Regions from separate parts of the Kocuria sediminis genome, predicted to be linked through region 4. Evidence: riboswitches for the same ligand, from Rfam matches in the RefSeq annotation. Region 4 holds a riboswitch; each other region holds the start of a gene.
What was found. Region 4 has a riboswitch for S-adenosylmethionine ahead of GMA12_RS15750 (ABC transporter ATP-binding protein). Riboswitches for the same ligand answer to the same signal wherever they lie in the genome.
Positions count from the first base shown of each region.

Region 1: another riboswitch for S-adenosylmethionine. It lies ahead of GMA12_RS11030 (bifunctional o-acetylhomoserine/o-acetylserine sulfhydrylase); the one in region 4 lies ahead of GMA12_RS15750 (ABC transporter ATP-binding protein).
Region 2: another riboswitch for S-adenosylmethionine. It lies ahead of GMA12_RS09190 (methylenetetrahydrofolate reductase); the one in region 4 lies ahead of GMA12_RS15750 (ABC transporter ATP-binding protein).
Region 3: another riboswitch for S-adenosylmethionine. It lies ahead of GMA12_RS14670 (O-acetylhomoserine aminocarboxypropyltransferase/cysteine synthase family protein); the one in region 4 lies ahead of GMA12_RS15750 (ABC transporter ATP-binding protein).

Region 1 is NZ_WOGU01000008.1:121,880-127,444, reverse strand. Features, by position in the region: gene GMA12_RS11050 (NAD(P)/FAD-dependent oxidoreductase) at 1-35, shown strand, start outside; gene GMA12_RS11045 (S9 family peptidase) at 130-2,301, opposite strand; gene GMA12_RS11040 (CPBP family intramembrane glutamic endopeptidase) at 2,406-3,185, shown strand; gene GMA12_RS11035 (VOC family protein) at 3,223-3,861, opposite strand; SAM riboswitch class IV at 4,003-4,118, shown strand; gene GMA12_RS11030 (bifunctional o-acetylhomoserine/o-acetylserine sulfhydrylase) at 4,197-5,565, shown strand, end outside.
Region 2 is NZ_WOGU01000006.1:206,405-211,969, reverse strand. Features, by position in the region: gene GMA12_RS09200 (hypothetical protein) at 1-399, opposite strand, end outside; gene GMA12_RS09195 (glycosyltransferase family 2 protein) at 387-1,379, opposite strand; SAM riboswitch class I at 1,600-1,702, shown strand; gene GMA12_RS09190 (methylenetetrahydrofolate reductase) at 1,771-2,694, shown strand; gene metE (5-methyltetrahydropteroyltriglutamate--homocysteine S-methyltransferase) at 2,804-5,221, shown strand; gene GMA12_RS09180 (ANTAR domain-containing protein) at 5,432-5,565, opposite strand, start outside.
Region 3 is NZ_WOGU01000013.1:19,969-25,533, reverse strand. Features, by position in the region: gene GMA12_RS14680 (thiamine pyrophosphate-dependent enzyme) at 1-971, opposite strand, end outside; gene GMA12_RS14675 (Lrp/AsnC family transcriptional regulator) at 1,212-1,664, shown strand; SAM riboswitch class IV at 1,814-1,946, shown strand; gene GMA12_RS14670 (O-acetylhomoserine aminocarboxypropyltransferase/cysteine synthase family protein) at 1,962-3,290, shown strand; gene GMA12_RS14665 (cystathionine gamma-synthase) at 3,299-4,489, shown strand; gene GMA12_RS14660 (sulfurtransferase) at 4,513-5,370, shown strand; gene GMA12_RS14655 (SDR family oxidoreductase) at 5,400-5,565, opposite strand, start outside.
Region 4 is NZ_WOGU01000015.1:53,468-59,032, forward strand. Features, by position in the region: gene GMA12_RS15730 (DUF4383 domain-containing protein) at 1-248, opposite strand, end outside; gene GMA12_RS15735 (LLM class flavin-dependent oxidoreductase) at 394-1,812, opposite strand; SAM riboswitch class IV at 1,889-2,003, opposite strand; gene GMA12_RS15740 (CoA-binding protein) at 2,109-2,573, opposite strand; gene GMA12_RS15745 (maleylpyruvate isomerase N-terminal domain-containing protein) at 2,706-3,386, opposite strand; SAM riboswitch class I at 3,491-3,594, shown strand; gene GMA12_RS15750 (ABC transporter ATP-binding protein) at 3,600-4,439, shown strand; gene GMA12_RS15755 (aliphatic sulfonate ABC transporter substrate-binding protein) at 4,527-5,565, shown strand, end outside.

The sequences.
Region 1 (5,565 bases), on a different contig from region 4:
CGGTGCGCTTCCGCAGCGGGCACCCGGCCTCCTGACCCCCCTGCTCCCCGGACGCACGGGCCGGCACGCCCCGGGGAACGCGGAGCGCGCCGCCCGGGCCGCAGGGGAGCCGGCCCCCGCGCCGTCGGGTCAGGCGCCGGCCAGCCCCATCCGGTCGAGCACCCAGGCGTACTCCCAGGCCGTGTCCTTCCACTGCGAGTACCGTCCGGACGCGCCGCCGTGGCCGCCGGCCATCTCGCAGCGCAGCAGCACGGGGTGGCCGGAGGTCGTGGCCTCCCGCAGCGCGGCGACCCACTTGGCCGGCTCCACGTAGAGCACCCGGGTGTCGTTGAGGCTGGTCACCGCCAGGACCGGGGGATAGGGCAGCGGGCGGACGTTCTCGTAGGGGGAGTAGTCGCGCATGTACCGGTAGACGTGCGGGTCCTCGATCGGGTTGCCCCACTCCTCCCACTCCAGGGCCGTCAGCGGCAGCGAGGGGTCGAGGATGGAGGTCAGCGGGTCCACGAACGGCACCGCCGCCAGCGCGCCGCAGTACTTCCCGGGGGCCAGGTTGAGCACCGCGCCCACGAGCAGGCCGCCGGCGGACCCGCCCATCACCAGGATCCGCCGCTCGTCGAGGTCCGGGCGGGCGGCCAGGTGGTCGGTCACCGCCACGTAGTCGGTGAAGGTGTTGACCTTGTGCAGCTTCTTGCCCTCCTCGTACCAGGACCGGCCCAGCTCGCCGCCGCCGCGCACGTGGGCAACCGCCCAGACCACGCCGCGGTCCAGCAGGGACAGCCGGGAGACGGAGAAGCCCGGGTCGGTGCTGTGCTCGTAGGAGCCGTAGGCGTACTGCACCACCGGCGCCGGCACCGTGGGGTCCAGGTCCGCCCGGCGGACGAGGGAGACGGGGATCCGGGTGCCGTCCGCGGCGGTGGCCCAGTCCCGCTCCACCGTGTAGTCGGCCGGGTCGTAGCCGCCGAGCACCGTGGTCTCCCGGCGGAGCACGGGCTCGGCCGGCAGGGCGTCGTCCTCCCCGGTGGCGCCGGCGGGGAAGACGTCGTAGACGCGCGGGGGCGTGGTGAAGGAGGTGTAGGACAGCCGGAGCACCGGGGCGTCGTGCTCCGCGGCGGCCACCCCGGCGGTGTAGAGCTGCTCCGCGAAGGCCGGCTCCACGGCCGCCGCCTGGGCGTCCGTGCCGAGGCCCGCCACGGGGAGCAGCCGCACCCGCAGCGTGGTCTCCGCCCGCACGGAGACGACCAGGTGGGTGGCCGTGACGGCGCAGCCGTTGACCCGCACGGTGTCCGAGGCCGGGACGACGTCGCGCAGGTCCACCTCCGCGATCGGGCGGCCGAGGTCGGCCGGGTCCATGAGCGAGACCCGGGAGTTCGGGGCCTCGTGGTCGTGGGTCAGCAGGATCTGCTCGCGGCCGTCCAGCAGGAAGGGCTCGGCCTCGTAGAGCACCCGGTCGGTGCGCGGCAGCACCACCTGCAGCGGGGCCTGCGGCTCGGCCACCGGCTGGATCAGCTGCTCGGAGAACTCCGAGCACATGGCCTCCACCACGATCCAGCGCCGGTCCGCGGACAGCCCCGCGCCCAGCCACAGGCCCGGGTCGGTCTCCTCGTGGACCACGACGTCCTCGGCCACCGGGGTGCCCAGGACGTGGCGGCGCAGCTGGTGGGGCCGCCAGGACTCGTCCACCACGGTGTAGTACACCGCGCGGGCGTCGGGGGTGAGGAAGGACCCGTAGAAGGTGCCGGGGATCTCGTCGGCGAGCAGCGCCCCGGTGGTGAGGTCGCGCACGCGCAGGGTGAACCGCTCGTCCCCGGTGACGTCCTCGGCCCAGGCCAGCAGCTCCCCGTCCTCGGAGACGTCGAAGCTGCCGAGGGAGTAGAAGTCGTGCTGCGCGGACTCGGCGTTGGCGTCGAGCAGCACCTGCTCGCCCGCCATGGGGGTGCCGGGCTCGACGACGGGCGGGGTCCAGTCCGCGAGGACGTCCCCGGTGGTCGTGGCCGGGACCCGGCAGAACACCTGGTGCGCGCCGCCCTCGACCGTGCGGGAGAAGTACCACCAGTCCCCGCGCCGGTTCGGCACCGACAGGTCGGTCTCCTGGGTGCGGCCCTTGATCTCCCCGAAGATCGACTCCCGCAGCCCGGCCAGGTGGGCCGTGCGGGCCTCCGCGTACTCGTTCTCCGCGGTGAGATGGGCGACCACCTCCGGGGACTCCTTCGCCCGCATCCACTCGTAGGGGTCGGAGAACACGTGGCCGTGGAAGGTGCGCTCGGCGGGGTGCCGGCGGATCTGCGGGGGAAGAGCTGTCATGTGCCCATCCTAGGGAAGGCGCCCCGTCCGCCGCTGGCCGGACCGGGCCCGCGGCGCTGACGGGCGGGCCCGGCGGCCGGCCCGGGCGGTGCCAGAATGGCCGCATGAGCACCCCCGCGCACCTCGCCCCGCGACCGCCGGCCTTCGGCTCCACCCGCGCCGACCTGTGGATGCAGGTGGTCCTGGTGCTGGGGGTCTCCCTGGGCGCCTCGGCGCTCTACGCGGTGCTCTCCCTGGCCGAGCAGCTCGCCCGCGGCCCGCTCTCGGAGGCGCAGGCGACGATGAACCCGCCGCTGAGCCCGCAGCCGCTGCTCGACCTGCTGCGCCAGCTCACGGGCATCGGCCTGGACCTGGTCCCGGTGCTGCTGGCCCTGTACCTGCTCGCCGGATCCGCGGGCGCACTCGGCACGGTGCGGCGGCGGATCGGGCTCGACGCCCGGATGCCGGTCCCGGACCTCGGGCTGGGCACCGTCCTGTTCCTCGTCATGGGCCTGGGCACCCTGGCCCTCTACGCGGCCGGGCGCGCCCTGGGGCTCACCGCGCAGGTGACGACGTCCGGGCTGGCCGAGCACTGGTGGACGGTGCCGGTGCTGCTGCTCTCCGCGCTGCGCCACGCCCTGGTCGAGGAGGTGGTGGTGGTCGCGTTCCTCACCGACCGGCTCACCCGCATCGGCTGGCGCTGGCCGGTGGTGCTGGCGGTCACGGCGCTGTTCCGCGGCAGCTACCACCTGTACCAGGGCATCGGGCCGTTCCTCGGCAACGTGGTGATGGGCCTGGTCTTCGCCGAGCTCTACCGGCGCACCGGGCGGGTGATGCCCCTCGTCGTCGCGCACTTCCTGCTGGACGCCGTGGGCTTCCTGGGCGTCGGCCGGCTGCTCGGCTGAGGCGGGCCCGGCGTGGGAGCCCGCCCCGGCCGGCGGCTCAGATGGTGACGAGCCCGTCGGGGGTGCTGAAGGACACCGAGAGCAGACCGGGCGTGCCCTCCGGGTAGCGCCACTCCACCTCCAGGTCCTCGAGGGCGGTCTCCACGGGCGCGCCCAGCCACTCGGCCACCCGCTCGGGCGCCCCGGCGATGCACATCCCCGCGAGCCCCACGTCGGTGATCCGGGCCTGGGACGGGTGCATCTCCGGGGCCGAGTCGAAGTGCACCATGAACGGCAGCTGGGGGTCGGCGATCAGGCCCTTGACGCCGATCTGGCGCCACTCCAGGCACCGGCCGTCCGGGAACACCCGGTGGCCGGGCACCGCGTGGCGGCCCAGGCGCTGCTCGAAGGGCGCGAGGTCCTCGACCTCGACGACCCAGCCCAGCCAGCCGCCGCCGGCCTCCGAGCGGGCGCGCACGGCCCGGCCGAACGGGGCCTTCTCCGCCGCGGGGTGCTCGAGGACCTCGACGACCTCGACGTACTGGTGGTTGGTGAGGGGGAGGATCATGTTGCGGGTGCCGAAACGGGGGTGCACCCCGCCCTTGACCGGCTCGATCCCGAGCTGGTCGGCAATGCGCTCGGTGGTGGCGGCGAGGCCCTCCGGGCGGCAGGCGTAGGACACGTGGTCGACTCTCATGGGCTCATCGTGGCACCGTGTGACTTTCGTCTCCAAATCGGCCCCCGCCGGGGCGGTCCCCGGCCCGTCCGGCCCGTGCGCGGGACGCTCGCCGCGCCCCGGCTTGACGCCGTGTCGCCCGAATCCGGAGAATGTCGTCCAGGTCATGAGCGCCAGCGTCCAAGCCCCAGCTAGCTGGCCGGCAACCCTCCACCGCGGTGGGGTGCCCTGGGTGAAGACCGGGCTCCTCGCGACCGGCGAGCGAGCAAGCGCGGGTCCTCGGTGCCCGGCCGTCGCACGGCAGCACCACCACGGTCGGACACCGGACCCCTGACACCCGCAAGGAGTCTCCCGGCATGTCCGAGTCCACTGCTTCCACGACCGACCGCCCCGCGACCGCGCTGCCCACCCCGGAGCACCCGGCCGGCTGGTCGTTCGAGACCCAGCAGATCCACGCCGGCCAGCGCCCCGATCCGGTCACCGGCTCCCGCGCCCTGCCCATCCACCAGAGCACGTCCTTCGTCTTCCCCGACGCCCAGGCCGCCGCGGACCGCTTCGCGCTCGCGGAGCTGGGGCCCATCTACACCCGCATCGGCAACCCGACCACGGAGGTCGTGGAGAACCGCATCAGCGCCCTGGAGGGCGGGGTGGGGGCCCTGATGCTCAGCGCCGGGCAGTCGGCCACGACCTTCGCGGTGCTCAACCTCGCCGGGGCGGGGGACCACGTGGTGGCCAGCCCGAGCCTGTACGGCGGGACGTACAACCTCTTCAAGTTCACGCTGCCCAAGCTGGGCATCGAGACCACCTTCGTGACCGACCCGGACGACCCGGAGGCGTGGCGGCGGGCGGTGCGGCCGAACACCAAGGCGTTCTTCGCCGAGACCATCCCGAACCCGCGCAACGACGTCCTCGACATCGAGACGGTCTCCGGGATCGCCCACGAGCACGAGGTCCCGCTCATCGTGGACAACACGGTGGCGACCCCCTACCTCGTCCAGCCGTTCCGCTGGGGCGCGGACATCGTGGTGCACTCGGCCACGAAGTTCCTCGGCGGGCACGGCACCGCGCTCGGCGGTGTGATCGTGGACTCCGGCGCGTTCGACTTCGGCCGGTACCCGGAGCGCTTCCCCGGCTTCAACCAGCCCGACGAGTCCTACGGCGGGCTGGTCTACGCCCAGGCCCTCGGCGCGGAGGGCGCGTTCGGGGTCAACCTCTCCTACATCCTCAAGGCCCGGGTGCAGCTGCTGCGCGACCTCGGCTCGGCGATCTCCCCGTTCAACGCGTTCCTCATCGAGCAGGGCATCGAGACGCTGTCGCTGCGCATGGAGCGCCACGTGGCCAACGCCGGGGAGGTGGCCCGCTGGCTGGAGGCGCGCGAGGACGTGCGCTCGGTGAGCTGGGCGGGGCTGGAGTCCTCGCCCTGGCACGACCGGGCGCGCAAGTACGCGCCCCGCGGCGCCGGGTCGGTCCTCGGGTTCGTCCTCGAGGGCGGCCGGGCGGCCGGGGCGGCGTTCGTGGACGCCCTGACGCTGCACTCCAACGTGGCGAACATCGGCGACGTCCGCTCCCTGGTGATCCATCCCGCGTCCACCACCCACAGCCAGCTGCTGCCCGAGGAACAGCTCGCGGCGGGCGTGGAGCCCGGCTTCGTGCGCCTGTCCGTGGGGCTGGAGAACGTCAAGGACATCCTGGCGGACCTGGAGCAGGGCTTCGCCGCGGCCGCGG
Region 2 (5,565 bases), on a different contig from region 4:
CCAGTACTTGAAGTAGTTGTTGTCCTCCAGCACGGCCCCCTCGGCGATGGCCCGGAGCTGCTCCGGTCCGCCGCCGCAGGTGGCGAGCCGGGGCATCCGGACGGCCCGGCTGAACGCCGACTCCTCCGGGGACGCGCCCAGGCCCGTGCCCGCGACCACGCACTCGGTGAAGGTGTCCGCCGGGGTGCCCATCCGGTCGATCGTGCCGTGCGGGCCGTAGGTGCCGTCCTCGACCGCGGCGAGGAGGTGCTCGACGATGGGCCGGTCCGGCACGGCCTGGCCCACCACCAGCAGCCCGAACAGGGCGAACTGCAGGACCACCAGCATGCCCAGGCCCTGGAGCCAGGGGCGCAGCGGGGCCAGGCGGCCGCCGGTGCCGGCCGCGGTCACCGGGCCCACCGGCGCTCCTGCGCGGCGGGCGGAACGGGACGGTCCGCCCCGGCCCCGCCGCTCCACGGCGGGGCCGGCTGGCGCAGGTAGAACAGCCGGGAGGTCTCCCGACGGATCCTCGCCTGCCCGTGCAGCAGGACCCCCATCAGCAGGAACACCCCGGCCAGGACCACGAGGGAGGCGGCCAGGAACGCCGTCGGGAAGCGGGGCACGAGCCCGGTGCCCGCGAACTCCACCACCACGGGCAGGCCCAGGACCAGACCGAGCAGGAACAGCGCGCACGAGACGGCGCCGGTGACCAGGAAGGGCCGTTCCTGGAAGAGCAGCTGGGCGAAGATGCCCAGGATCCGGAAGCCGTCGTGGTAGGTCCGCAGCTTGCTCTCGCTGCCCTCGGCCCGGTCGCGGAAGCCCACCTCCACCTCGGTCTGCGGCACCCGGGCGTTGACCGCGTGGACGGTCAGCTCGGTCTCGATCTCGAACTCGCGGGACAGCGCCGGGAAGGACTTCACGAAGCGCCGCGAGAAGACCCGGTACCCGCTGAGCATGTCGGTGACCTGGCGGCGGAAGGCGAAGGTGACGAGGGTGTTGAAGAACCGGTTGCCGGACTCGTGGCCGGCCCGGTAGGCGGTGCCGCTGACCTGGCGGCGCACCCCCAGCACCTGGTCGTAGGGACCCGCCAGCAGGGTCTCGATCATCCGCGGCGCGTCGGCCACGTCGTAGGTGTCGTCGCCGTCGATGAGCAGGTAGACGTCGGCGTCGAGATCCGCGAACGCCCGCCGCACCACGTTGCCCTTGCCCTTCTCCTCCTCGTGCCGCACGTGCGCGCCGGCCCGCCGGGCGGCCTCGGCGGTGCCGTCGGTCGAGCAGTTGTCGTAGACGTGGACCTCGATGCCGGGGACCGTGGCGTGCAGGTCGGTGACGACCTTCGCGATCGCGGCCTCCTCGTTGTGGCACGGCACGACCGCCACGATGCGGGGCGAACTGGGCATGACGTCTCGTTCCTGGGGTCCGGGCGGCGGGGGCACACTCATTATGGCCGTGGGCGGGCGCCGCGCGAACCGGTGCGCGGCGCTGACGCCGCGTGGGTCGCGCGACGCCCGGTGTCGATGTTGCGCCGCGTGACGCGCCCGCCGTCACAGTCGGCGCACCGGCGTCTTCTGCGCCGCCGGGCTTGGCACCCGCCCGGGGCACCCGCTGGAATGGGTCCTGCATCTATCCAGAGCGGCCGAGAGACCTGGCTCGTCGACGCCGCAGCAACCATCCGCAGCCCCACCGGGCCGCGGAACGGTGCTCCCGCCAGGACCGATGGAGCTGTCGCAGCCTCCCGGGTCCACCCCGGGACGGCCGGCGCCCTCCCTCGGGGTGACCCCAGGAGGTTCTGTGAGACGACCACCCGACCGGACGGCGCCACCGCCGTCGCTGTCCTACGAGCTCTATCCACCGCGCTGCGCGGCGAGCGCCGAGACGCTGCTGCGGACCATCGAGGAGCTCGAGCCCACCCGCCCCGACCACGTCGCTGTCACGTACAGCGGGGACGCCCCGCGGCGGGCCGGATCGCTGGCGCTGCTGGACCACCTCCTGGCCCGCACCGGCCTGCGGCCCCTGGCGCACCTCACGTGCGTGGGCAGCACGCGGGCCGAGCTGGAGGAGACCGTCACGTCCCTGCTCCACCGCGGCGTCCGGGGCGTCCTGGCCCTGCGCGGGGACCTGGAGCCGGACGCGGAGCCCGGCGAGCTGGCCCACGCCGGGGACCTGGTGGAGCTCGTGCGCGAGGTCGAGCAGCGCCACACCGCGTCCCTCGCCGGCGGCCGGCTCGCCGTGGGCGTGGCCGCCTACCCGACCCGGCACCCCGAGTCCCCGTCCTTCCGGCACGACATCGAGGTGCTGCTGGCCAAGCAGCGTGCCGGGGCGGACTTCGCGATCACGCAGGTCTACTTCCGCCCGCAGCGCTACGAGCGCCTCGTTGCCTCCGCCCGGGCCGCCGGGGTGACGATCCCGATCGTGCCGGGGATCATGCCCGTCACGGAGCCGCGGCGGCTGGCCACGCTGTGCCGGCTCGCCGGGCTCCGGCCCCACCCGGGCCTGGCCGCGGCCCTGGAGGAGGCCGCCGGCCCCGCCGAGCGGCACCGGGCGGGCGTGGCCTTCGCGACCCGCCTGGCCCGCGCGGCCCTCGACGCCGGGGCGCCCGGGCTGCACCTCTACACCTTCAACGAGCACCGGGCCGCCCTGGACCTGCTGGAGCGTGTGGACCTGCCGCGCGTGCCCCACCAGCCGGCGGCCCTGCCGGACCTGCTGCCCGCCTGAGCAGCGAGGGAGGCCGGCCCCGTCCGCGCCTCGTGGCCCGGGCCTCTTCCCGGGCCCTTCCCCTGACCTTCGCCCGTACCTTTTCCCAGATCTGCCGAGGAGCACACCCATGAGCACGACCACCCCTGCCGTCCCCTTCCCCGCCGCCACCATCACCGGGTACCCCCGGATCGGCCGGCGCCGCGAGCTGAAGCAGGCCCTCGAGGCCTACTGGGCCGGGCGCTCGACCCGCGAGGAGCTCGAGGCGGCCGCCGGCGAGCTGCAGCTGGCCACCTACCGCCGGCTGGTGGAGCTGGGCCTGGGCGCGCAGGACGCGTCCCTGCCCGCGGCCTTCCCCCTCTACGACCAGGTCCTCGACACCACCGTGGCCCTCGGGGCGGTCCCGTCCCGCTTCGCGGACCTGGCCGGGGCGGACGGGCGCCTGGACCTGGACGGCAGCTTCGTGCTGGCCCGCGGCGACGCCGGGCGGGCACCGCTGGAGCTGACCAAGTGGTTCGACACCAACTACCACTACCTGGTCCCCGAGATCGGCCCCGGGACCCCTTTCACCGCCTCCGCCGGCCGGCTCGTGGCCGACGTCCGCCGCGCCGCCGAGAACGGCTTCACCGTCCGTCCCGTCCTCGTGGGCCCCGTCTCCTTCCTCCTGCTGGCCAAGGCCGACGACGACGCCCCCGCCGGCTTCGACCCCCTGCAGCGGCTCGCCGACCTGCTCCCGGTGTACGCCCAGCTGCTCGGCGAGCTCGCCGCGGCCGGGGCGCCGTGGGTCCAGCTGGAGGAGCCGGCGCTCGTGGCCGACCAGGACGTGCCCGCCGCGCGGCTCGCCGCGGCCGTGCAGGAGGCCTATCCGGCGCTCACGGCCGTTCCCGGGCGGCCGCGGCTGCTCGTCACCACCTCCTACGGCTCCCCGGGCGCCCTGCTGCGCCCGCTGGCCCGCAGCGGGGTCGAGGCCGTGCACCTGGACCTGGTCAAGGGCGCGGCCCCCGCCCCCGCGGAGCTGGCGCTGTTCGCCGGCGAGGGCGCCCCCGTGCTCGTGGCCGGGGCGGTCGACGGGCGCAACGTGTGGCGGGCCGACCTGGCCGGCCGGCTCGGTGAGCTGGAGGACCTGGCCCGCGCCGGCGCCCGGGTCGCCGTGGCCAGCTCCACCTCCCTGTTCCACGTCCCGCACGACGTGGCCGAGGAGACCAGGCTGCACCCGCTGCTGCGCAGCTGGCTCGCCTTCGCCGACCAGAAGGTCGGCGAGATCGTCACCCTGGCCCGCGGTCTCGCCGCGGGGCGGGGGGCGGTCGCGGACCGGCTGGCGGAGGCCGCCGCGGCCCGCCGCTCCCGCGAGGACGCCCCGGGGGTCCGGGACGCGGCGGTGCGCGAGCGGGCCGCGTCCCTGACCTCGGCGGAGATCGGCCGCGCCCCCGCCGCGGTGCGCCGCGCCGCCCAGGAGGGCCGGTCCTTCACGGCCTCCGGTCCCCTGCCCCCGCTGCCCACCACCACCATCGGCTCCTTCCCGCAGACCGCCGAGGTCCGCGCCGCCCGCGCCCGGCACCGCGCCGGGGCGCTTCCGGACGCCGAGTACGAGGGGTTCCTGCGCGAGGAGATCGAGCGGGTGGTGCGCCTGCAGGAGGAGCTCGGGCTCGACGTGCTCGTGCACGGCGAGCCGGAGCGCAACGACATGGTCCAGTACTTCGCCGAGCACCTGGACGGCTTCGCGACCACCGTGCACGGCTGGGTGCAGTCCTACGGCTCCCGCTGCACCCGCCCGTCGATCCTGTGGGGTGACGTCAGCCGGGAGGGCCCGGGGCTGCGCGGCGAGGCGTTCACCGTTCCGTGGATCGGCCACGCCCAGTCCCTCACCGACCGTCCCGTCAAGGGCATGCTGACCGGCCCGGTCACGATCCTCGCGTGGTCCTTCGTGCGCGACGACCAGCCGCTGGAGCAGACGGCACGGCAGGTGGCGCTGGCGCTGCGCGACGAGGTCGCGGACCTGGAGGCCGCCGGGATCGGGATCATCCAGGTCGACGAGCCGGCCCTGCGGGAGCTGCTGCCGCTGCGCCGTGCCGACCAGCAGGCCTACCTCGGCTGGTCGGTGGACGCGTTCCGCCTGGCCACCTCGGGCGTGCGGGACGAGACCCAGATCCACACCCACCTGTGCTACTCCGAGTTCGGCGAGGTCGTCGGGGCGATCGACGGCCTGGACGCCGACGTCACCAGCATCGAGGCGGCCCGCTCCCGGATGGAGGTGCTCACGGACCTGGAGGCCGCCGGCTTCTCCCGCGGCATCGGCCCCGGCGTGTGGGACATCCACTCCCCGCGGGTGCCCGGACAGGAGGAGATCGAGCAGCTGCTCGAGCGGGCACTGGAGCACGTGCCGGCGCGGACCCTGTGGGTCAACCCGGACTGCGGGCTGAAGACCCGCGGCTACGAGGAGACGAAGGCCTCCCTGGAGCACCTCGTGGCGGCGGCCCGGACCGCCCGGGAGCGGGTGGCGCAGCCGGCGGGGCCGGCGCTGATCGTCCAGCACGGCTCGCGCCCCTGACCACGGCGGAACCGGGCGCCCGGCGCGGGCGACCACGGAGATCCCGTGGTCGCCCGCGCCGGGCGCGGTCGGCGGGCGCGGCCGCGGCCGCGGGAACGCTGCGGCGGGCGCTTCACGGAGGAGGACGCGCGCCGCTGCCGGCGCGGCCCGGCGAGCGCCGGCGGCGCTCCGGGGCGGCGCCGGGCACGGTCCTCCGCCGCCGCTGCCGGCTCAGTCCGCCCGGGCCCCCGGTGCGGGACGGCCGGGCCGGCGCGGGAGCGAGAGCTCCCCGGTGTCCACGACCTCGGTGGCGATGTCCGCCATCTTCCGGTTGCTGTCCTGGCTGGCCAGGCGCAGCAGCTCGT
Region 3 (5,565 bases), on a different contig from region 4:
TCCCCGGCCAGGTAGGCGCGCATGCGGGTCACGGGGTCCTTGGCGATCCACTCCTGCACCTCGGCGTCGTCGCGGTAGCGGGTCGCGTCGTCGGCGTTGGTGTGGGCCTGCATGCGATAGGTGTGGGCCTCCACGAGGAGGGGCTCGGACTCCGAGCGCGCCAGGTCCACGGCGCGGCCCAGCGTGGCGAGCAGGGAAACCAGGTCGTTGCCGTCCACCCGCTCCCCGGCCATGCCGTAGCCGACCGCCTTGTGGGCGAGGCTCGGGGCGGCCGACTGCTGGGACAGGGGCACGGAGATCGCGTAGCCGTTGTTCTGCACGAAGAACACGACCGGCAGCTTGAACACGGCGGCGAAGTTCAGGGCCTCGTGGAAGTCGCCCTCGCTCGTGGCGCCGTCGCCGCACATGGCCAGGACCACGGTGTCCTCACCGCGCAGCTTCGCGGCGTGGGCCACGCCCACCGCGTGCAGCAGCTGGGTGGTCAGCGGGGTCGACTGGATGCCGACGTGGTGCTCGTGGGGGTCGTAGCCGCCGTGCCACTCGCCGCGGAAGATCGACATCACGTCCATGGGCCGCACGCCCCTGGTCATCACGGCCACGGTGTCCCGGTAGGTGGGGAACAGCCAGTCGCCCTCCCGCAGGCACAGGGCCGCGGCCACCTGGCAGGCCTCCTGCCCGTGGCTGGAGGGATAGACGGCCATCCGGCCCTGGCGCACCAGCGCGGAGTTCTGGTCGTTGACCCGGCGGCCGACCACCAGCTTCTCGTAGGCGCCCAGCAGCACGTCCCCGGCGGGCAGCGGGTACTCGTGGCCGGGCTCGGTGCCCTGCTCCTCGGCCGGCAGCAGGCGGCCGGCGGGGTCCACCATCCGGATCTCGCCGCGGGCCGGGAGCATGTACTGCTCCGGTGTGATGCCGAAGGTCTGGGAGGCCCGGAGGATCGGGTCCTCGGGGGTCTCGACGGTCTGGCTCATGGTGTCCCCTCGGTCGGTCCCCGGTCCGGGCGCGGACGCGGGGAGGCGGGAAGGCCGCTGAAGTTCTGTCCGCCCAGTATGAGAAGGATGAGCGGTTCGTATCCAGGCGCGCGGGAAAGTCCAGAATCCTGCGGGCGGCGGTGCCGTCTCCGTGGACGAAATGTTTTACTGTGGCGTGGGACACACGCATTCGTCCGACACCGCTTCCCGCCCTCCCACCCCACCCCGAAGGAGCCCGCCGTGCCCTCGACCCCCGTCCCGCTGGACGAGACCGACCGGAAGATCCTCGCCGAGCTCTCCCGGGACGCCCGGCAGTCGGTGACCGCGATCGCGGCGGCCGTGCACGTCTCCCGCGCCCACGCCTACGCCCGCATCAACCGGCTGCGCGACGAGGGGGTGATCCTGCGCTTCAGCACCGTGATCGACCCGGTGCGCGCCGGGCTGCAGGCCTCGGCCTACGTGACGCTGAAGCTCCAGCAGAACACCTGGCGGGAGCTGTGCGGGCAGCTGCAGGCCATCCCGGCCGTGCACCACATCGCCCTGGTGGGCGGGAACTTCGACGTCATGCTGCTGGTGCGCGCCGTGGACACGGTGCACCTGCGGCAGGTGATCTTCGAGCACATCCAGCAGCTGCCCGGCGTGGTGGACACCCAGACGTTCCTGATCTTCGAGGACATCGACACCCGGGCGTAACCCGCCGCGGCACCGGGTGCGCGGGACGCCACCGGGGGTGATCGCAAGGGCGTCACAGGATGCGTCGCGAGCGGCGTCACGATCCGTCACGGACGTCATCTTCGGTCGTGGAGCGGCGCCGGCCCGCCCCGCGCATACTGTGGTCCCAGCTTCACGAGACGCGACTGCCAAGCTCCGACTGGGTCGCGCACCAACCCCATGCTCACCGGGTGGTTCGGATGAGGAAGCGGCCTGCATCCCCGTTGCCGCGCAGCGGGTGACCGGTGCGGGTAAGAGCAAGTGCACAGGAGCCGCGCCATGTCCCTCCCCGTGACCGACCTGGACCTCTCGACCCGGCAGATCCACGCCGGCGCCGACCACGACCCCGGGCAGCGCACCCTCACGGTGCCGATCTACCAGAGCGCCGCCTTCGAGTTCCCGGACTACGAGGCCGCCCGGCAGATGTTCGCCCAGACCCGGGCGGGCTTCACCTACACCCGCACCGGCAACCCGACGGTCGCCGTGCTCGAGCAGCGGATCAGCGACCTCGAGGGTGGGGTGGGCGCCGTGGCCACCGGCTCCGGGCAGTCCGCGGTGGCCGTGGCGCTGCTGGCCCTGCTCGGGCAGGGGGAGGACAGGCACCTGGTCGCCTCCGAGAAGCTCTACGGCGGGACCGTGGACCTGCTCACCGACTCGCTGGCTGACCACGGCGTCGAGGTCGACTTCGTGGACCCCACCGTCCCCGGCGCCTGGGCCGCGGCCGTGCGCCCCGACACCCGCGCCTTCCTGCTCGAGTCCATCGGCAACCCGCTGGCCACGCTGCCGGACCTGCCCGGGATCGCCGACGTCGCCCGGGCGGCCCGGGTGCCCGTCGTCGTCGACAACACCCTCGCCTCCCCGGCGCTGTACCGGCCGCTGGAGAAGGGCGCGGACGTCGTGGTGCACTCGGCCACCAAGTTCCTCGGCGGCCACGGCAACGCCCTCGCCGGGGCGGTCGTGGACGGCGGGACGTTCGACTGGTCCGCGCAGCCGGCGCGGTGGCCGCAGTTCACCCGCGCCCGCGCCCGCTGGGGCGGGCAGAGCCTGCTCGACAAGTGCGCCGGGGCCAGCCCCTACCTGCACCTGGTTCGGGCCAAGTACGTGCACGACCTCGGCACCACGCTCTCCCCGTTCAACGCCAGCCAGATCCTGCAGGGCACCGAGACCCTCGACCTGCGGGTGGCCCGGCACACGGCCTCGGCACTGGCCGTGGCCGAGTTCCTCGCCGATCACCCCGCCGTCGCGCGCGTGCACCACCCCGGGCTGCCGGGGGACCCCGGGGCCGGGATCGCGGCCCGGGACTTCCCCCGCGGCACCGGCTCCGTGTTCTCCTTCGACCTCGCCGCCCCGGACGCCGCCGTGGGGCCCTTCATCGACGGGCTGCGGCTGTTCAAGCTGGTCGCCAACATCGGCGACACCCGCAGCCTCGTGGCCCACCCGGCCGCGATGACCCACTGCCGGCTCACGCCCGAGCAGCGCCGGGCGGGCGGGATCGCCGAGACCACCATCCGGCTCTCGATCGGCCTCGAGGCCCCGCAGGACCTCGTGGCCGACCTCGGCCAGGCCCTCGACGCCGTGCCCGAGACCGTTCCGACCCTCCGGAAGTGAGCCCCACCATGACTCGGACCGTCACCACCCGCCGACGCGGCTTCACCACCACCGCCGTCCACGCCGGCCAGCAGCCCGACCCGCTGACCGGGGCCGTCATCCCGCCGGTCTACCAGACCTCCACCTTCGCCCAGGACGGGATCAACGTCCTGCGCGCCGGCCACGAGTACAGCCGCGGCTCGAACCCCACGCGCAACGGCTTCGAGGAGCAGCTCGCGGCCCTGGAGCACGGCGATCGCGCGTTCGCCTTCGCCTCCGGGATCGCCGCCGAGGACGCGCTGCTGCGGGCGGTGCTGCGCCCGGGCGAGCACGTGGTGCTCGGCGCCGACGGCTACGGCGGCACCAACCGGCTGATCACCCGGGTGCTCGCCCCGTGGGGGATCGGCCACACGCCCGTGGAGATCACCGACCTCGACGCCGTCCGCGCCGCGGTCCGCCCCGGGGACACCGCGGTCCTGTGGCTGGAGACGCCCTCCAACCCGCTGCTCGGCATCGCCGACGTCGCGGCCTGGGCGGAGCTGGCCCGGGAGGCGGGGGCGCTGCTCGTGGTGGACAACACCTTCGCGTCCCCGTACCTGCAGAACCCGCTGCTGCTCGGCGCCCACGCCGTGGTGCACTCCACCACCAAGTACATCGGCGGGCACTCCGACGTCCTCGGCGGGGCCGTGGTCGTCGGAGCCGCCGCCTGGCGCGGCGCGCCGCTCGCGGAGACGGTCGGCTTCCAGCAGTTCGCCGCCGGCGCCGTGGCCGGGCCCCAGGACTCCTACCTGGCCGCCCGCGGGCTCAAGACCCTGAGCCTGCGCATGGAGCGCCACCAGGAGAACGCCCAGCGGATCGCCGAGTGGCTGCTGGAGCGCCCGGAGGTGTCCCGGGTGCTCTACCCCGGGCTGCCCGAGCACCCCGGCCACGCGCTCGCCGCGACGCAGATGCGCGGGTCCGGCGGCATGGTCTCCTTCCGCCTCGCCGGGGGAGAGGCTGCGGCCCGCGCGGTGGCCGAGGGCACGCGGCTGTACTCGCTGTCCGTGAGCCTGGGCGGGGTCGAGTCCCTGATCTGCTATCCGTCGGAGATGACGCACGCCTCGGTCCGGGGCACCCCGCTGGCGGTGCCCACCGACCTCGTGCGGCTGTCGGTGGGGATCGAGGACGTCGAGGACCAGCTGGAGGACCTCGAACGGGCGCTCACGGGCGCGGCCTCGTAGCCCGAGGCGCTACCCTGGCCCGCATGAGCACCGGCACCCCGCACTCCGAGACGTTCCTCGAGCTGCCCGGGCCCGTGGTGGGCACCGGGTGGCTGGCCGGCCACCTCGGCGACCCCCGGCTCGTGCTGGTGGACGCGAGCTCCACGCTCAACCGCACCGAGGAGGCGATCCCGGGCGCCCTGCTCCTGGACCTGGACGGGCCGTTCGCCGACCCGTCCGCGGAGCTGCCGCACACGATGCCCCCGGCCGGCCGGCTGACCGCGGCGGCCCGTGCGCTGGGGATCTCCCGGACCAGCACCGTGGTGGCCTACGACGGCAAGGGGATCTTCGCCTCCGCCCGGGTGTGGTGGATGCTGCGGGCGGCGGGCTTCGACCGGGCGGCGGTGCTCGACGGCGGGCTGCCGGCCTGGGCCGCCGAAGGACGGCCCGTGGGCACGCACGCGGATCCGCCCGCCGAGCCCGGCGACGTCGAGCTCGTGCCGCAGGAGGGGTTCTTCGTGGGCGCCGACGACGTCGCCGACGCCCTCGGGGAGCCCGGGGCGGTCGTCCTCGACGCCCGCTCCGCCGGCCGGTTCGCGGGCACGGAGCCCGAACCGCGGCCCGGCCTGCGCCCCGGCCACATGCCCGGGGCGGTCAGCCTGCCGTACACGGAGCTGCAGGGCCCGGACGGGCGGCTGCTGCCGCTGCCCGAGCTGCGGGCGCGGATCGCGGCGGCGGCCCCCGAGGGGCGGCGCGTGGTCACCAGCTGCGGCTCGGGGCTGACCGCGTGCGTGCTGGCCCTGGGCGCCCACCTCACGGGCCGCACGGAGGTCGCCGTCTACGACGGCTCCTGGGCCGAGTGGGGCCGCCCGGGCCCGCGGCCGGTGGCCGGCCCCGGCTGAGCCGGGCCCCGGTCAGCCGCGGGCCCCGGTCAGCCGCGGGCCCCGGCGTCCCGCGCGGCGGCGGCCCCCTCGATGTCCTGCTCGGTGGCCGTCTGCGCGGTGGCGGCCTGGTCGGGGGTCCGCTCCGGGGCGTGCGGGCCGGAGCCGTCCCGCGCGGCGGCCGCGGCCAGGATGTTGCGGGCCATGGAGGGGAAG
Region 4 (5,565 bases):
AGGGCCAGCCCGGCCACACCGTAGAGCAGGTGGACGATGTTGTGCAGCCAGGAGACCTGGAAGACGCCCAGCAGCATCGCCTCGGACTGGTGGCCGGCGGCCATGAGCTGGTCGTAGTTCGTGGTCAGGCCCGGGATGAAGCCGGCCACGCCCACGAGCAGGAAGACCGCCCCGTACAGCAGAGCGGCGGTCTGGACAGGTGAGCGGTGCGCGGTCCGGTGGTCCGGCCGGGCGGCGGGAGTGGTCATGGTGGTGCCTCGCTTCCTTCGTGTCTGCGGTGATCCGGGTGTGGGACCGGAGCGGCGGACGTTCATGGAAAGCATGCTTGGTACCACCAGAGTACTGCGCTGCCGCACGCGGTGGAAGAGCGCGGGGCCCGCGACCCCGAGTGCGTCAGGACACGAGATCGCGGGCGGGGGTGTCCGCGGCGGACGGCTTGCCGGCGTAGGCGCCCCGATACCGCGCGGCCGGGTGGGTGTCGAGCACCCTGGTCCGTCCGGCGCCGTAGACGTTCTCGCGCAGCGTGGTGCCCTCGTAGGCGGTGCGGTAGCGGCCGCGCTTCTGCAGCTCCGGCACGACCCACTCCACGAAGTCCTCGAACGAGCCCGGGGAGACGTGGTAGGCGAGGTTGATGCCGTCCAGGCCGCCGTCGTCGATCCACCGCTCCAGCTCGTCGGCCACCGTCTGCGGGGACCCGACGATCGGCACGCCCATCCCGCCCATCGAGATGTGCTTGGCGACCTCCTTGACCGTCCACTTCTTCTTCGGGTCCGCGGTGGTGAACGGGGTGAGGAAGGACTGGATGGAGTCGGTCTTGATGTACTCCAGCACGTCGTTCTCGTCGTAGCGGCCCAGGTCCACCCCGGACCAGCCGCCCACGAGACCCAGGGCGCCGTCGGCGTCCGCGTACTGCTCGTAGTCGCGCCGCTTCTGCTCGGCCTTCGCGTCGGTCTCGTCGACGATCACGTGCAGCATGGCGAAGATCTTGAGGTCGTCCCGCCCCCGGCCCTGGGCCTCGGCCTCGTCGCGCAGCTTGTCGGTGACCACGCGGGTGAGGTCCGGGCGGATGCCGCCCACGAACACCGCCTCCGCGTGCCGCCCGGCGAAGGCGCGCCCGCGCGAGGAGGCGCCGGCCTGGAAGATCAGCGGGGTGCGCTGCGGGGACGGCTCGGTCAGCCCGATGCCCGGCACGTCGAAGTACTTGCCGTGGTGCTGGATGGGGTGCACGAGGGACGGGTCGGCGAAGACCCCGTTCTTGCGGTCGCGCTTGACCGCACCGTCCTCCCAGGACCCCTCCCACAGCTTGTAGCAGACCTCCATGAACTCCTCGGCGATCTCGTACCGCTCGTCGTGGGAGATCTGCTCCGTCAGCCCGTGGTTCTCGGCCGCGGACTTCAGGTAGGACGTCACCACGTTGAAGCCGATCCGGCCCTTGGTCAGGTGGTCGAGGGTCGCGAACTTCCGTGCCAGCGGATACGGCTGCTCGTAGGTGATCGCGCTGGTCACCCCGAAGCCGAGGTGCTTCGTCACGGCCGCCATCGCGGAGATCTGCATGAACGGGTCGTTGACCGGGATCTGGGTGGCGTCCTTGATCACCGGCGCCGCGGAGTTCCGGTAGACGTCGTAGTAGCCGACCACGTCGGCGAGGAACATCGCGTCGAACAGGCCCTTCTCCAGGACCTGGGCGACGTCCGTCCAGTACTCGAGGGTGTTGTACTCGTCGGCGCGGGAGCGCGGGTGCTTCCACAGGCCCGGGGCCTGGTGCCCCACGCAGGTCATGTCGAAGGCGTTCAGGGCGATGCGCTTGCTCACAGGGACCTCCCAGGTCGATCATCGACCCGCGCCCGTGCGTCGTGAAGACCTGCTCGCGGGTCCGACGCACTCGTGGGCGCCGTACTTGCCACGGGGCGAGTGCGCCGCGGCCCGATGTTCATCTGGGGCACCCCGCTACGGGAGAGGGTTGCCGCCCGACCAGCCAGAGCTTCGCGTCGGGACTCGTCATCGTCGTCGCGGACCAGCTTAGCGGCTCCCCCCGCACACGGGGCAACCCCTCGTCCACCCGGTGCACGGGAGGATCACGGAAACTCGCGGAAGGACCGCGGGAGGAGTCAGGCCGGCGGGGCGAGCGGCGGCGAGCGCCGCGGGTCCAGCGTCCAGCCGCGCCGCAGCCGCGCCCCGAGCTCGATCAGCGGGCACGTGTCCATCACCACGTCGAGTCCCGCGGCAGCGGCGCGGTCCGCCGCCGCGTGGTCCACGACGCCCAGCTGCAGCCACACGGCGCTGGCGCCGGCGGCGATGGCCTGGTCCACGACGGCCCCGACGCGGCGGGAGTTGACGAAGCAGTCCACCACGTCGATCCGCCCCGGGACCTCGGCGAGCGTGCGGAAGCCGGGCTCACCGTGCACCACCTCGCCCTTCGGGTTGACCGGGACGATCGTCATGCCGAGGTCGTCCCGGATGCGCTTGGCGACCGAGTGCGCGGGCCGGGCCGTGTTCCCGGTCAGCCCCACCACGGCCCACCGTCCGGACTGTGTCATCAGGCGGTCGATCACGGCTGGGTCGTTGCGGCTCATGCCCCCACCCTGGCACGAACCCGCCGCCCACGTCCCGCACGCATCCCCACCATGTCCCGAGGTTGCACGTCCCGGCCACCGCGCACGGGTCGCCGACACGTGCGATCCCGGCGGGAGGGCAGGAGGGATGGGTCAGGAGAAGAGCGGGAACAGGTCGGCTTCGGGGCCCAGGTGCGCGCGGTCCTGGGCGGGCAGGGCCGCGCGGCCGGTGCCCACCCGGGCGAAGTGCTCGTCGCTCCAGTGCTCGGGCGGCTCCCGCTCCCACAGGTCGATGAGGACCCGGCGGACCTCGGCGAGCCCGTCCACCGCCGGCCCCGGGCAGCCCTCCAGGTGCTCGATGAGGTCCAGGTGGTGCACCGTGGCCTCCACGGCCAGGGTGCTCAGGAGGTCGTCGACCCGGAGCACGTGGCCCTGGGTGCGGACCGTCCCGCCGGGCCGGCAGCGCTCCGCCGCGTGCACCAGCGCCCGCGCCGACTCCCGGTAGTGCCCCCGCAGCTCCTCCCAGTCCGGGTACAGGCTCGCCGCCGCCCGGGTGCGGCGCCGGTCCTCGGCCGCGGCCGCGGGGTCCACCCCCCGGTCCGCCCAGTAGGTCGCGGCGTCCCGATCCGGGCGGGCCGTGGTGGGCGTGTGCAGGGCGACCAGACCGCGCACCGCATCCGCGGCGCAGTGGTGGGCGAGGTCCCGCACCGACCACCCGCGGCAGCCGGTGGGAGCCCAGGAGTCGTCGTCCCCGAGCCCGTCCAGGACCGCCGCGAACGCCGTGCAGGCGTCGCGGACCAGGTCCGCCCGGGTCGGGGTGTTCCGGCTCGTCATGGGTCCATGGTGCGGCACGAGGGCGCGGCGTGCCACCGTTTTCGACCATGACGGCCCGCGGAGCGATTTGCCAGGCGGCCCGCGGAGCACGTTCAATGGGGCGGTAACCATCCGGAGCGGCTGAGAGACCTGGCTCGTCGACGTCGCAGCAACCGGCACGGATCCGTCCGATCCCCGTGCGAGGTGCTAATGCCAGGACCGATGGAGTTGATCATGGGCACGTCTCTGCTGGGCTCTGCACCGTCCACCACTGCCGCACCGGCCACCGCGAAGCGCGCCTGCTCGGTGGCCTTCGAGCACGTCGGCAAGGCCTTCCCGTCCGGCGGGTACGACCACCACGTCCTGCACGACGTCGACGTCACGGCCCGGCCCGGGGAGGTCCTGGCGATCCTGGGGCCCTCGGGCTGCGGCAAGTCCACGCTGCTGCGGGCCGCCGCCGGCCTCGACACCGCCTCGGCCGGCCGGGTGCTCATCGACGGCACCCCGGTCTCCGGGATCGACCCGCGCTGCGCCGTCGCCTTCCAGGAGCCGCGGCTGCTGCCGTGGCGCTCCGTGCGCGAGAACGTCCGCCTGGGGCTGCCCTCCGGGCTGGGCCGGGCCGAGGCCGACGCCGTGATCGACGACCTGCTGCACCTGGTCGGGCTGACCGCCCACGCCCACCACCGTCCCCGGGCGATCTCGGGCGGCATGGCCCAGCGCGCGTCGCTGGCCCGGGCGCTGGCCCGCAACCCCGGCGTGCTGCTGCTCGACGAGCCCTTCGGCGCCCTCGACGCCCTGACCCGGCTGCGGATGCAGGACCTCCTGCTCACCGTCCACGCCGCGCAGCCGACCACCGTCCTGCTGGTGACCCACGACGTCGACGAGGCCCTGCAGCTGGCCGACCGGATCGTGGTCCTGGGCCGCACCGGCCCGACCGCCCCCGCCTCGATCAGCACGGTGCTCTCCGTGCCCGGCGACCGTCCCCGCGACCGGGCCTCCGAGGTCCTCGCCGAGCTGCGGGTGCAGCTGCTCGGCCACCTGGGCGTCGACGCCCACCACCCCGCGACCCGCTGATCCCGCCCCGCTCCCCCCGGGCGCGGCGCGGCCCTGCGCCGCGCCGGGTCCGCCCGGCACGCCCACCCCACCACGAAAGGCCCCACCATGCCGCTGTCCCCGCGCCCCGCCCGCACGGTCCCCGCCCTCGCCGCCGTCCTGACCCTGTCCCTGACCGGGTGCATGGCCGGGGAGGGCTCGGGTGAGGGCTCCGGCGAGGCACAGGCGGCCGAGAAGGTCACGGTCGACTGGGCCACCTACAACCCGCTCTCCGTGGTGATCAAGGAGAAGGGCTGGCTCGAGGCCGCCTTCGCCGAGGAGGGCACCGAGGTGGAGTGGGTGCAGTCCGCGGGCTCGAACAAGGCGAACGAGGCGCTGCGCGCCGAGGCGGTCGACATCGGCTCCACCGCCGGCTCCGCGGCGCTGCTGGCCCGCAGCAACGGCACCCCGATCAAGGTGATCGACCTGTACTCGCAACCGGAGTGGTCCGCGCTCGTCACCACCCCGGGCAGCGGGGTGGGGTCGGTGGCCGACCTCGAGGGCCGCACCGTGGCCGCCACCAAGGGCACCGACCCCTACTTCTTCCTGCTCCAGGCCCTCGAGGAGGGCGGGGTGGACCCGGCCGACGTCACGATCCAGAACCTGCAGCACGCCGACGGCCGCTCGGCGCTGGAGAACGGCCAGGTGGACGCCTGGTCCGGGCTGGACCCGATCATGGCCGCCGCGGAGCAGAACGGCGCCGAGCTGTTCTACCGCAACGTGGACTTCAACACCTACGGCTTCCTCAACGCGCACGAGACCTTCCTCGAGGAGCAGCCCGAGGCGGCGCAGACCGTGGTGGACGTCTACGCCTACGCCCGGGACTGGGCACTGGCCCACCCCGAGGAGACCGCCCAGCTGCTCGCCGACGCGGCCGGGATCGAGCTGTCCGTGGCCGAGCAGGTGCTCGAACGGACCCGCCTGGACATCGACCACGTGCCCGGCGAGCAGCAGCTGGCCGTGCTCGAGAAGGTCGGCCCGATCTTCGTGGACTCCGGTGACGTGTCCGGCCAGGAGGAGATCGACGAGGCCCTGGCCGGCCTCGTGGAGAGCTCCTACGCCGAGGGCGCCGACGCCGCCCGCGTGGCCGAGGCCGCCGAGGGCGCGG